DNA from 3 places in the Siphonobacter sp. SORGH_AS_0500 genome. Region 1 is predicted to be linked to each of the others. Evidence: riboswitches for the same ligand, from Rfam matches in the RefSeq annotation. Region 1 holds a riboswitch; each other region holds the start of a gene.

Region 1 (4,497 bases):
AACTGGGCTGCTCTGGAGCGTATGATTGCTGCCGGACAGGAAGTGGTCTCCCATAATATGGAGACGGTAGAACGTCTGTATCGCCCCGTACGTCCTCAGGCGAAATATTCGCGGAGTCTGGAGCAAATCAAACGGACGAAAGACTTTGGCAAACGTACCAAAACGGGCATTATGCTAGGTTTGGGCGAAACGCAGGACGAAGTATTCAAAGCTATGGATGATCTGGTCGCTCATGGACTGGACGTTCTGACGCTGGGCCAATACCTTCAGCCTACAAAAATGCACCACGAAGTTATTGAATGGATTCACCCCGACACCTTCGCGATGTATAAGGAAGAGGGCGAAAAAAGAGGGATTAAATACGTTGAATCGGGCCCGCTGGTACGCTCCAGCTACCATGCCGAACGTCACGTAAACGTATAATTTATATTGATTTGAGTCAAAGGCCTCGTTACCTAGGAGTAGCGAGGCCTTTTTTGTAGAGAGCCGACTTCATCGCGTCTAGTCGGGAGATGGAAATCAGGCAGAGCTAAGAAACTGCCTCTTGCCCTCCGCTATGGTTGGTGTCCTCACCAACCATTATGCTTTATTAATGGCGGGTGAAGACACCAGCCATAGCGGGAGTAACAAAAATTGCCTCTACCCAGACGCGATAAAGTCGCCTCTCTGCATTCAAACAAAATCGAATTTTCCAGGTTCTATTTTCATTCACGAGATTCCCGATTGCTTGAAGTACGACATCATCATAACAGGAGGAGGTATGGCTGGACTAAGTCTGGCCTATTACCTCAATCGTAGTGCTTTACGCGATAAGAAAATTTTGATTATTGATCGTGAAAAGAAAACCCGGAATGACCGCACCTGGGCCTTTTGGCAGGAAGGAGAAAGTGCATTCGAGTCCATCCTCTACCGAAAATGGAATTCCATCTGGTTTCATGGATCTAATGGATTTTCCCGAAAGTTGACCTTAGGCAAGCATCAGTATAAGTTACTTCGCGGAATTGATTTCTACCAGTTTATTCATCACGAACTGGCGACAAACCCTGCCATTGAATTCTTATACAGCCCCATTCAGTCTATTCTGTCTGATAACCAGGAAGCCATTGTTCAAACCGAAGCAGGCGAATACCGGGCAAGCTGGTGTTTCGATAGTACGCACGTTTTGCAAGCCATGAAACCCTTGCCAGCGAGTGGCTTTGTCTACCAAAACCTGTTACAGCACTTCAAAGGCTGGGTCATTCGCACCAATCAACCTGCCTTTGACCCGCAGGTACCGATTATGATGGATTTCCGAATCGACCAGCAGAACGAATGTCGATTCATCTACGTAATGCCTTTTTCTGAAACGGAAGCTCTCATTGAATTCACGCTCTTTACCCCAGCCCTGCTTTCAAAAAAAGAGTACGATAAAGGTTTAAAAAGTTACATTCAGGAATTCACTTCCATTCAGCACTATGAAATTCTGGAAGAAGAATTTGGGATTATTCCCATGAGCGACGAGCCTGCTCAGGAACAGGCAGCTCCACGCGTGATTCGCGTGGGTACTGCGGGCGGTTATACGCGGGCCAGCACGGGTTATACCTTTACCCGCACGCAAAAGCGTTTACAACAATTGGTTCATAACCTGGAACGATCTTTCGACGTTTCGCCCGTAACCCACAAAGCAATCCCTGCTCTGAATTACTTTTACGATCAGGTTTTTCTAAATGTCTTTTTAAAAAAGCGGGTATCTACGGCTGCTATATTTACGGGGTTGTTCCAAAAAAATCCGGCTCCCCGCATTTTCCGGTTTCTGGATGAAGAAAGCAGTCTGGTAGAAGACTTAAAAGTCATTGTTTCCGTACCCATCCTTCCCTTTACAAAAGCCGCCATTGACATTTTTAAACGAAATATTCAGGAATTCCGACAAGGTTAAGCCATCTTGTTTGGTGAATTTCCACGGAATGTACAATTTTGCAAAAGTATCCAGAGGCTCCAGTTAGGGCACCAACCGAGTTTAGAACGCTACGGTGGTTTAACGATACGGGCTTTTTTCTTGAAAATCAGCTTTTTAGAAAAATTCAAAACGTTCAATTCCTTCCTTTGGCCAAGGTTTACGAAACATTACATATTTATCGATTCGTACTCCCAATCAATTAATTAACAGCACATGCCTTATCTATTCACTTCTGAGTCTGTATCTGAAGGACATCCTGATAAAGTAGCCGATCAAATTTCAGATGCCCTCATTGATCATTTCTTAGCCTTCGACCCTCAATCTAAAGTTGCCTGCGAAACCCTGGTAACTACCGGACAGGTTGTTTTGGCCGGTGAAGTTAAATCAACTACCTATCTCGACGTTCAGAGCATTGCTCGTGAAGTAATCCGTAAAATTGGATATACGAAGTCTGAATACATGTTTGAAGCCAATTCCTGCGGTGTTCTTTCTGCTATTCACGACCAGTCAGCGGATATTAACCAGGGCGTGGATCGCTCAAATCCTGAAGAACAGGGTGCGGGTGACCAGGGTATGATGTTCGGTTACGCTACCCGCGAAACGGACAACTACATGCCTTTAGCTCTGGATTTAGCTCACAAAATCCTGAAGGAAATGAGCGACATTCGTAATAATGAGCTGTCGCTGATGCCTTACTTACGCCCCGATGCGAAGTCTCAGGTAACGATTGAATATAGTGATGACAACACGCCTCAGCGAATTGATACCATCGTTGTTTCGACGCAACATGATGATTTCGGTGATGACGAAACGATGCTCACTAAAATCCGCGAAGACATCATTAACATCGTTATTCCCCGCGTGAAAGCTGCTCTGAAACCTGAGTTAAGCCAGTTATTCGAAGGAGAAATTACCTATCACATCAACCCTACGGGTAAATTCGTGATTGGTGGTCCTCACGGCGATACGGGTCTGACGGGTCGTAAGATCATTGTTGATACATACGGCGGAAAAGGTGCCCACGGTGGGGGTGCGTTCTCGGGTAAAGATCCTTCGAAAGTAGACCGTTCGGCAGCTTATGCTACGCGGCACATTGCGAAAAACCTGGTTGCTGCTGGGCTGGCGGATGAAGTATTGGTTCAGGTTTCTTACGCCATTGGCGTAGCAGAGCCTTGCGGTCTGTATATCAACACGTATGGAACTTCGAAGGTGGGATTAACGGACGGAGAAATTGCCTTGAAAGTAGGCGAGATCTTCGACATGCGTCCTTACTTCATTGAGCAGCGTCTGAAACTTCGTAACCCAATTTATTCCGAAACGGCTGCCTATGGTCACATGGGTCGCGAATCGAAAGTGGTAACAAAAACATTCAAATCTCCCGACGGAAAAGTAATCGAGCAGGAAGTAGAATTATTTACCTGGGAAAAACTGGATTACGTGGATCAGGTAAAAGCCAAATTTGGTCTGTAATTCCTTGAATTATATCTCTTTAAAAGGCCCGGATTGTATAAACAATCCGGGCCTTTGGTTTTCTACCCTGTAGAGACGCGACTTCATCGCGTCTGGCCGGGAAATGAAAGTAACGTAGGGGTAACCCAAAACTGCCTCTTACCCAGAAGCGATGAATCGCGTCTCTAGGTTTTTTACCTATCTTAGATTCCTATTCTTTCTTCTCTTGGTCAAATCTGATATGCTGAAAATCCTAACCACTACTTTAGTACTCCTAACTTCCACTTTTACTTTTGCACAAACCACCAAAGTTATCGTTCGGGCCCAGGCCAAAGATGCCAAATTTATTGGCACCGGCATTGGTGGGGCTTATGTCATTATTCGTAATGAGTTGACGGGTGAAATTCTGGCGAAAGGTCTGACCAGCGGAAATTCTGGCAACACGGATTTACTTATGAACCAGCCCTACAAACGCCACAATCGCCTTACCGACGAACAGACAGCCCGATTTGAAGCAGACTTAAAACTGGATGCTCCTACCTTCGTTACCGTCGAAGCCATCGCTCCCGTTAATCGTAAAAGTTCAGCCGTAAAAGCTTCTACCCAGCTCTGGCTCATCCCGGGAAAACCCATCGATGGCGACGGGATTATTCTACAAATTCCCGGATTAATGGTGGACATTTTAGAACCTCAATCTCATCAGGTGATTACCCAAACCACACTAAAGGATAATCAGGTAAAAATTCGGATTAATCTGGTTATGATGTGCGGTTGTGTGATTAATAAAAACGGGTTCTGGAAATCTGATAACATCGAAGTAAAAGCTCTCGTCAAAAAAGATGGCATGAAGTTTGGAGAAATTCCGTTGAGCTTTGCTTCGCAGGATAATATTTTTGAAGGAATGCTTTCCGTTAAAGATAAAGGCATGTACGAAATACAGATTTACGCCTACGACCAGGTAAACAAAAACACCGGAATCGACCGAATTAACTTTGTAATCCAATAAGTTTAGTTTTCTGTTTTCAATTTTTTGCCACAAAGGCTCGAAGACACCAAGGTTCACAAAGTTTTATGCTGAGGTACTCTGTGCAAAACTCTGAGTAACGCTGTGG
Region 2 (4,497 bases), on a different contig from region 1:
GAATTAATGGAAAGTGACATCATTATTATGGAAGCTCCCATGTATAATTTCAACATCACGTCTACATTAAAGGCCTATTTTGATCACATAACCAGAGCCGGAATCACGTTCCACTACACGGGTAATGGTTTACTTCCCGAAGGACTTCTGAAAAACAAAAAGGCTTATCTGGCCATCACCTCGGGAGGTGTTTATTCCAAAGGAGAACTCAAGCCGTATGATTTCATTGATACGTACGTGCGTTTCTTTTTAACGTCAATTGGCATTGAAGTGATGGGCGTTTTTCGAGCAGAAGGGCAGGCCATTGTCGGAAAAGAAGTTGCTTTGGAAGAGGGTATTAAAAGCATTACTATCCATTGATGGGTAGTTTCCGTCGCTGCTTTTTCGAATGGATCAAGAACTTGCTTGAGTATATAAGTTTGTAATTTAGGAAGTTGAGTTAGTTTCTTTGTCCCCCGCCAAGAAATGGGCGGGGGGTTTGCTTATTCTTTAGAACGATAGCTTAGAATGTGCCTCAGCACGATGATAACCAGACTGTTTTACTGACGACAAAATACTCGGGAGAAAAGGAAGATCCTTTGCTTCGCTCTAGATGACAGACGCTGATGATAAAGTAGTTAGAAGTCATTTAAGTGTCCCCGGATGAAATCCGGGGACATTCTGAATGACAGATGTTTGGAGCATTTGTTAAAAAAGAAAAGCTGCCAGCATAAGAGTTGGCAGCTTTTCTTCGAAGATGTTTTCAAACTGGGAATGCTTTACGAAGCCAGACTAACTTCCTCAGTCTGATACAATTCACTAAGGATAGACAAGACTTCGTTGATTTCTTCAAACGTATTATCCGCTCCGAAGGAGAAACGAACGTTTTCTTTCCCAAAACTGGTGGGAATTTCCTGTAGTACGTGTGAGCCTCCGGCGAGATTGGAACAGGCACTACCACCGGAGACGGCAATGCCGCGAGCATCCAGGGCTTCTACCAATGAGCAGGGGCCGTCGAGAATAGGGAAGGCGACGTTAATTAATCCGGGTAAACTTTCCTCGAGGCTTTGACATCGACCATTAAACAAAACCCCGGGGATTTGCCGTTGGATTTCGTCGATGAACTGTTGTTTCAATGAATTCAGATGGGCGATGTTCTGCGTTTGATGGGTTATCGCCAGCTCCAGAGCCTTAGTTAATCCCACAATGCCGGGAATATTTTCGGTTCCTCCGCGTTGCCCCCCTTCCTGTCCGCCGCCGCTGATAAAGGCGGGCAATCGGTGTCCCTGACGGGCAAACAAAAATCCTACGCCTTTAGGACCACGAAATTTATGAGCCGAAGCCGTCGCAAAATCAACCGCATGCAGGTTTACGGGCACTTTACCGATGCTTTGAACGGTATCCGTATGGAAATAAGCTCCGTAGTGTTGAGTTAACGAATGCACTTCTTCCAAATCCAAAAGCGTACCTAGTTCGTTATTGGCGTGCATGAGGCTGACGAGTCCGTTGGGATGCTTCTCCAGCCACTGGGTTAAATCAGGAATGGATACCCGACCCTGCTCGTCTAACTGGACGTAATGAACTTGAATGAGCCCCGCCTGTTCCAACTGTTTCAGCGGCAAAAGCACGGCTTTATGTTCAATCTTCGAAGTAAGGACGTGGCGGATGTTAAAGTGCTGAATGCTACTTTTTAAAGCAAAATTGTCAGCTTCGGTACCGCCAGAAGTAAAGATAATTTCTTCGGGAGTAATGTTCAGTAAATCAGCAATTTGCCGACGACTCGATTGAATTACTTTTTTCGCTTCCCGGCCCGCCCAGTGATTCGAAGAGGCGTTGCCAAAATGTTGCGTAAAATAGGGTATGATGGCTTCCAGAACAGCAGGAGACAAAGCGGTAGTCGCGGAGTTATCTAAATAAATACTCATGGTATAAAAGAGCTGATGAAGGGTGAATGAATGGACACATAAGGAGCACAGGTATCAAATAAACCTGAGCGACGCTTGGTAATGAAATGAAACTGAGTCTCGTGACAAACGAGAGAAAGCCTTAACTCATCAGTAATGAGCAGGCCGATCGGTTCCTTAGATTGGGGAGGAATGACATGGCATATGGGGTTTATAGTTCCTAAAAATGTTAGGCAGGTTAGCACTGATTCCGCGTCGGAAAGTTGCTAAGGATTCGTCGAGCCTGTCTCTCCTCCTTTCTGTATAAGCCCCAACTACCAATGGTAATTGAAGACAATGCAAAGTAAAGTAGGGGAATTTAATAAAACAAATAAAATCTATAGAAATGGTAGATTAATAATACTGTTAACACTTCTTGTTGTGCTATTGCTCTGTAAAATAGATGATTACTAAAAATTATTTTTCTAAAATCAACTTACCATTAGTAAAATAGTCATTGCTATGATTCATTACGTAGGTTTAGGCAACCGAAAAAACTAGTTACCTATGAAGTCATTGCTGAGAATCATTACGCTTTTCTTCTGTTTTCCGACCTTGGTATTCTCCCAAAAAAGTGCATTGGAAAATGCCACGCTACTTCGTGCCAGGGAAGGGTTACCTTTCTTTTTTGAAAAAATAAAAGCTGGAAAGCCGATCATGGTAGGATACCTAGGTGGTAGCATTACTGAAGCCGGAAAAGGCTGGCGGGAGCAGTCACTGAGTTGGTTACAGAAAACCTATCCGCAGGTTCCCTTTCGGCAGATTAATGCGGGAGTTGGAGGAACGGGCTCGGATTTAGGTGTTTTTCGGGTGCAAACTCAGGTGCTCGATCAGAATCCTGATTTGGTTTTCGTAGAATTTGCTGTAAACGATAACGGTAAAAAGCCAGAGCAGATTTACAAAGCCATGGAAGGAATCGTTCGAAAAACCTGGCGGCAAAATCCTCATACCGATCTCTGTTTCGTATACACCTTAACGGCAGATCTGGCCCCAACTTACCAGCAGGGAAAACTGCCAGCTTCGGCTTTAGCCATGGAACAAATTGCGGAATATTATGGAATTCCCAGCGTTTGTCTGGGGCTGGAGGTGGCAGCTTTGGCCCAGCAAGGTAAGCTGATTTTCAAAGGCAAACCCGAAGATGCACCGGACAAAATTGTGTTTTCAGCCGATAACGTGCATCCTTATCCCGAAACAGGGCATCGGTTATATACGGAAGCCCTGGCAAAAGCTTTGAAGCAAATGGCGGACCTGAAAGTAACGCCACAAAAGCGGGCTTTAGCTAAACCTTACGTGAATGATAACTGGGAAGCGGCCCGTATGATCGCAGTGGACGAATTGAAAAAACAGGGGAACTGGACGACAATTACTCCCGATACGGATTCCGTGGCTTTGGCTTTGCAGCAGCGGTTTTCGAGCTTAATAAAATCCAGCACGCCGGGTGATTATCTGGAAGTAAAAATGAAAGGTCTGGCTTGCGGGTTGTATGATGTGATGGGTCCGGGAACGGGTCAGTATAGTATGGAAGTGGATCAGGACTTCAAACAAACCATTTCCCGGTTCGATGCTTATTGTACAGATTATCGCTCGAATTTCTTCGTTGTCCCTACATCGCCGAATTAGACGCATGTGATTCGATTTAAAGTTTCGGACGAAAAAGTGGATAAAGCCGCCATTCTTAAGACCCGAAACCAGGTTATGAATGATCCGTCACGCTTTCAGGAAAATGCCTGTTATGCAGGGAAGTTATTACTGGTGGGTGAAATAGTGCCGTAATGGAAATAACCGTTCCATAAGCGAAACGCGAGAGAAGTATTCAAATAAATTCACAAGGAAGTCATTCCTGCTGACATAAGGCTGTCATGGATGGGGTAGACCTTTGGATCCATTCTCACTAAAACGCAAATGGATATGTCTATCAAAATGAACGCCGGAATTATTACTTCCCGCTTAGCCGAGACGAAACGTTTTTATCAGGAAGTTTTTCAGTTTGGGATTACGTTCGAAAACGATTTTTTCGTGCTTATGCATACGCCTGACCGCAAAGCCGAAATCAGCTTTATGCTACCGGAGCATCCTTCGCAACATCCTTTATTTCATCCTGAATTTGACGGTAAAGGTGTTTTCCTAACACTGGAAGTGCCTAACGTAGACGAAGCATACGAGAAAATCAAAGATCTGAAGATCCCGATTGTTATTGAGTTGCGAGACGAACCCTGGGGTGACCGTCACTTTGCCTTTACGGATCCCAATGGAATTGGAATTGATGTTGTCACTCATCATGCAGTTGAATAGATTTTCAATAAAAAACCCGGTTCAGGTCTTACGCTGAACCGGGTTTTTTATTGAAAACTTATTACTTGGGTAAGAACACGCGAAACGTAGAACCCTGCTCTAATTGACTTTTGGCAGTAATAGCACCGCCGTGGTTGGCGGCTACTTTTTCGCAAATGGCTAAGCCCACTCCAGTACCCGCGAACTCAGTCTTGCCGTGTAAACGTTGGAAAACCTGGAAAATTCGCTTCAAGTATTTCTCATCGAAACCTATTCCGTTATCGGTAACGTCGATGCAGTAATA
Region 3 (4,497 bases), 2.4 Mb from region 1:
ATCGTTAGGGGGAGGTTATGCTCCCGTACCAGGGACTGCAATTGCTCCTGACCCTCAAGTAAATGATGGTATTTGTTAGGAAACCAATCTCGGCTGACGTGGGGCGTAGTTACTACTTTAGTTATACCCCATTCGGAAAGTTGTTTTAAACAGGCCAGGGTTTCCTCCCAGGATGAAACTCCGTCATCTACTCCTGGCAGAAGGTGTGAATGTATATCAACTTTCCAAAAGCAGTCTTTAATGGGCTCTTCCAGATCGGGCTGTTGCCCTGTAAAAAAGCGGTTTTTCAAACGCTGCCATATACTCGTAGAACTCATTGACTTTTCAGTAGTGGGGACGGGGGGCACACTTGTATTAGGAGTCTCAGGAGCCATTTTAGCTTCTATCTGAGCACCCGCACGCAAACGAACTTCGTTTTTTTCAGATAGCGAAACTACTTCATCAAATTCCGTATTCATAATTGTAGCGGTGTATTAAGGTGGAATAGTCTCGGTAAAATCGACCTGTTACCCTAAACTGAGCTACCTGTTCAACAAAAAGCAAGATCAGTTTTGACTATCACGCTGATAGGTTTCAAACACTTATCAATTCTATTAGAACAGAACTAATAATCTTTTCGAAACCAATTCTACCTAAATTAGAGTCTATAAAGAATATATACAAGGATAATTCAACTTTGTTTAGAATTGCTGAACGAAATTCCAAAAGATAAATACGAGAAAATCTACTAGATGGATGTCATTTCAAACGTTTCATCGAAAAAAATTACATTCTTATAATTCATTTTTTTTATAGTAGCAAAGCTAAATAAGTCTTCAAAAAATTATACCATACGAAATGTTAACTACACTAATTTTAAGAGTAAAAACACTCATTAACAATTCATTAATTAGCTTAAAGCACCCATATTTTCATAAACATTACCAAATATTAGCAAAATAGTTCAATTATATTTTTTATATTTCAAGACTTCTTTATTCGCTTCTTTTAATTTCTATAACTCTTATAACTTATGTTAAGCTCATAGAGGTGGTAGAACGAAGAATCTATAAACCCAGTTTTGCACTATACCTAGAATAGTGAAGCTGTCTATTAATACATGTAGCAACAAAAAGGGGCCCGGTTACATGCGTTAAACCGGACCCCTTTTGATAAAATCGAGATCGTACTTTATACCTTTTTAGCCGGATTACCGAAGACCGTAGCACCCGCCGCGACGTTTTCAATGACGACAGACCCCGCTCCGATTCGGGCATTTTTCCCAATTTCGACGCCGCCTACAATCGTTACGCCAGAACCAATGAAAGTGTTTTCTCCCACTTTAGCTCCCATTCCGATTACACTCCCCGCTCCTACCTGAACAAAGTCTTCCAGGACAGTTTCGGTATCAATGATAACTCCGGCGTGGAGAATACAGTGGTTACTCACTTTGGAAAACGTCTGAACAATAACGCCAGCCGCAATCAGATTTCCGTGGCCGATGTGAGCATCTTCCGAGATAATGGCCGAGGGATGTACAGCATTAACAGGCTGCGTCTGGCGAGTTTCGTGCAGGTACTCAACCAGTGTTTTGCGTTCGGTCCGATCTTCTACTGCTATAAAAGCTTCACATTTATTTCCAATGAGTTCAGTAAATCCTTCATCGTCAGTCGCTGAAAAGACTGATACCTCACCAATTTCGGTTCCGTGCAGGCTCGTTTCGTCTTCTAGAAACCCGTACACAATGACGCCGTTGCGATTAAAAATATCAAGAGCCGTTTTACCCAAAGCTTTGGCTCCAAAAATAAGGACGGGGTTTTCCATAACGTATGCGTGTCAGTACATCAACTGACGTTTTTTACAAAAGTAGCAGATCAGCATGGGAAAGTTCACTCCTGATAATTATCCCCTGCCTTTTCGTTACTGATTTTGCGTGAATCAAAGTAATTATAACCCCCAATGAACAAAAAACGATCCGGCTCTTTCCACATTTGCCTATTCCTTTTTAAGTTTGCCTTTGAAAAGTCAGCCCGTTCCAGATGCTGACTTATCGAGAAGCGGGGAGAGACGGGCTCTGTGAACCGCTGGCAACCTATTTTCAACGAGGTGAAAACAAGGTGCTAATTCCTGCCCTGGGGAAGGTCTCCGGGGAGAGATAAGTAAAGCGAACTTTCATGCACCGGACGACCCTTTTATTGGGGGCTGCTATTCTGCCCTCTTTTTCCATCTCAGATTTCCTGACTCTTAGTTCATCCGCCTACGCAGGGGGCACTTCTTCTTGTTGTGGATTGCATGCAGAAACGATTCGTTTCAAACACTTACTCTAAACTCTATCTTTTATTCACGCATTAATTCTGCAACAACATGTCTGAATTACGTTTTGAAACGCTCCAGTTACACGCTGGCCAAGAGATTGACCCAACCACTAAGGCCCGGGCCGTTCCTATTTATCAAACCACGGCTTATCAGTTCGATGATTCCGCTCACGGAGCCCGGCTTTTTGCCCTTCAGGAATTTGGGAACATTTATTCACGCATTATGAACCCCACCCACGATGTGTTTGAAAAACGCATAGCGGCATTGGAAGGCGGCGTGGCAGCCCTTTCGGTGGCTTCGGGGCATGCGGCTCAGTTTATTGCCATCAATAACATTACTACCGTTGGCGATAACTTTGTAACGACTTCCTATTTATACGGCGGCAGCTATAACCAGTTTAAGAATTCCTTTAAAAATATTGGCGTTGAAGCCCGTTTTGCTGAAGGCGATAAAGTCGAATCATTCGAACGGCTCATTGACGATCGCACCAAGTTCCTGTATCTGGAAACTATTGGTAACCCTGGATTTAACATTCCCGATTTTGAAGCCTTCGCAGCCCTGGCTAAGAAGTATGATCTGCCCATTATCGTAGATAATACATTCGGAGCAGGCGGGGCCATTGCTCAGCCTCTTAAGCACGGAGCCCACGTGGTTGTTAGCTCGGCTACGAAGTGGATCGGCGGTCACGGTACTTCTATGGGAGGGGTTATTATCGACGGCGGCACCTATAACTGGGGCAATGGAAAGTACCCTCAGTTTACCGAACCCTCACCAAGTTACCACGGTCTGGTATTAAATGATGTATTCGGCTTTAATGGTCCTTTCGGTAATATTCAGTTCATCATTCGGGCCCGGGTAGAAGGACTTCGGGATTGGGGACCTTCTCAAGCTCCTTTCAACAGCTTCTTACTATTGCAGGGACTCGAAACGCTTTCGCTTCGCGTAGAGCGGACGAACGAAAATGCTCTGGCTCTGGCGACCTGGCTGGAAAACCATCCGGCAGTAGAATATGTGAATTACCCCGGTTTGGCGAGTAGTCCCTACCACGCCCTGGCTCAGAAGTACTTAACCCGTGGCTTTGGCGGCGTGTTGACCTTCAAGCTTAAAGCGGGAAAAGAAGCGGCAGATCAGTTAGTTAATTCCTTAAAACTGATTAGTCACCTGGCTAATGTGGGCGATGCGAAAACGCTCATCATCCACCCCGCCAGCACGACGCACTCCCAGCTTTCAGCCGCCGAGCAAGCTACGGCGGGCGTAGAACCGGGATTACTCCGAATTTCGCTGGGTTTTGAACACATTGAAGACATTAAGGCGGACCTAGAGCAGGCCATTCAGGCCGTTTCAGGTTCCTAGCCTCCAGGGTCGGGGCTTTGGCTCCGACCTTATTTCACTCGATTTGCATACTGACTTACTTGAAAGTCCTTAACTGATTGCTTACGCTTTGTCTGAGTTACAACTATTTCATTACCCGCATCCTTTTGACTTAGAATGCGGACAGACCCTACCCGAAATTCAGGTAGCTTATCATACCTTTGGAAAGCTTAATGACCGGGCCGATAATGCCGTCTGGATTTGTCATGCCCTCACGGGAAATTCAGACGTTACTGAGTGGTGGAGCGGATTAGTGGGCGAAGGAAAGCTATTAGATACCCGACAGTATTTCATTATTTGTGCGAATGTGCTGAGTTCGGCTTATGGTTCTACCTCGGCCTTATCAGTTAATCCGCTTACGCAGGAACCTTATTATCAGGATTTTCCGCTCGTAACCATTCGTGATGTTGTTAAAAGTCTGGATTTACTACGGGAGCATTTGCAGATTCAGCAGCTTTGCATGCTCGTAGGTGGATCGCTTGGCGGACAGCAGGCTCTGGAATGGGCCATTCAGAAACCCGAGCTTTTCAAGCAACTGATTCTTATTGCTACTAACGCCCGGATGTCACCCTGGGGTATTGCCTTCAATGAATCCCAACGGATGGCTATTGAGGCCGATCAGACCTGGCAGGAACGCCGGGCCGACGCAGGTACTGCGGGCATGAAAGCCGCCCGGGCTACGGCCTTGCTGAGTTACCGCAGTGCGGTGATGTACGAGTATACGCAAGCCCGCGAAGAATCGGTAATTGATCACTACCGGGCTAGCTCTTACCAGCGATATCAGGGCGAAAAAATTGCCTCACGATTCAACGCTTTCTCTTACTATAGTTT

What was found. Region 1 has a riboswitch for S-adenosylmethionine ahead of metK (methionine adenosyltransferase). Riboswitches for the same ligand answer to the same signal wherever they lie in the genome.
Region 2: linked by a shared signal. The riboswitch ahead of QE357_RS22120 (cysteine desulfurase family protein) and the one ahead of metK (methionine adenosyltransferase) in region 1 are both predicted to bind S-adenosylmethionine.
Region 3: linked by a shared signal. The riboswitch ahead of QE357_RS19325 (O-acetylhomoserine aminocarboxypropyltransferase/cysteine synthase) and the one ahead of metK (methionine adenosyltransferase) in region 1 are both predicted to bind S-adenosylmethionine.

What each region holds. Positions count from the first base shown of each region.
Region 1 is NZ_JAVIYT010000001.1:2,186,575-2,191,071, reverse strand. It holds gene lipA (lipoyl synthase) at 1-423, shown strand, start outside; gene QE357_RS09190 (lycopene cyclase family protein) at 557-1,915, shown strand; SAM-I-IV-variant riboswitch at 1,957-2,060, shown strand; gene metK (methionine adenosyltransferase) at 2,150-3,406, shown strand; gene QE357_RS09180 (hypothetical protein) at 3,627-4,391, shown strand.
Region 2 is NZ_JAVIYT010000006.1:122,632-127,128, forward strand. It holds gene QE357_RS22115 (NAD(P)H-dependent oxidoreductase) at 1-360, shown strand, start outside; gene QE357_RS22120 (cysteine desulfurase family protein) at 759-1,904, opposite strand; SAM riboswitch class I at 2,092-2,193, opposite strand; gene QE357_RS22125 (SGNH/GDSL hydrolase family protein) at 2,430-3,542, shown strand; gene QE357_RS22130 (hypothetical protein) at 3,549-3,695, shown strand; gene QE357_RS22135 (VOC family protein) at 3,831-4,214, shown strand; gene QE357_RS22140 (ATP-binding protein) at 4,276-4,497, opposite strand, start outside.
Region 3 is NZ_JAVIYT010000001.1:4,588,333-4,592,829, forward strand. It holds gene QE357_RS19315 (tyrosine-protein phosphatase) at 1-458, opposite strand, end outside; gene QE357_RS19320 (NeuD/PglB/VioB family sugar acetyltransferase) at 1,171-1,803, opposite strand; SAM riboswitch class I at 2,024-2,141, shown strand; gene QE357_RS19325 (O-acetylhomoserine aminocarboxypropyltransferase/cysteine synthase) at 2,344-3,648, shown strand; gene metX (homoserine O-acetyltransferase) at 3,737-4,497, shown strand, end outside.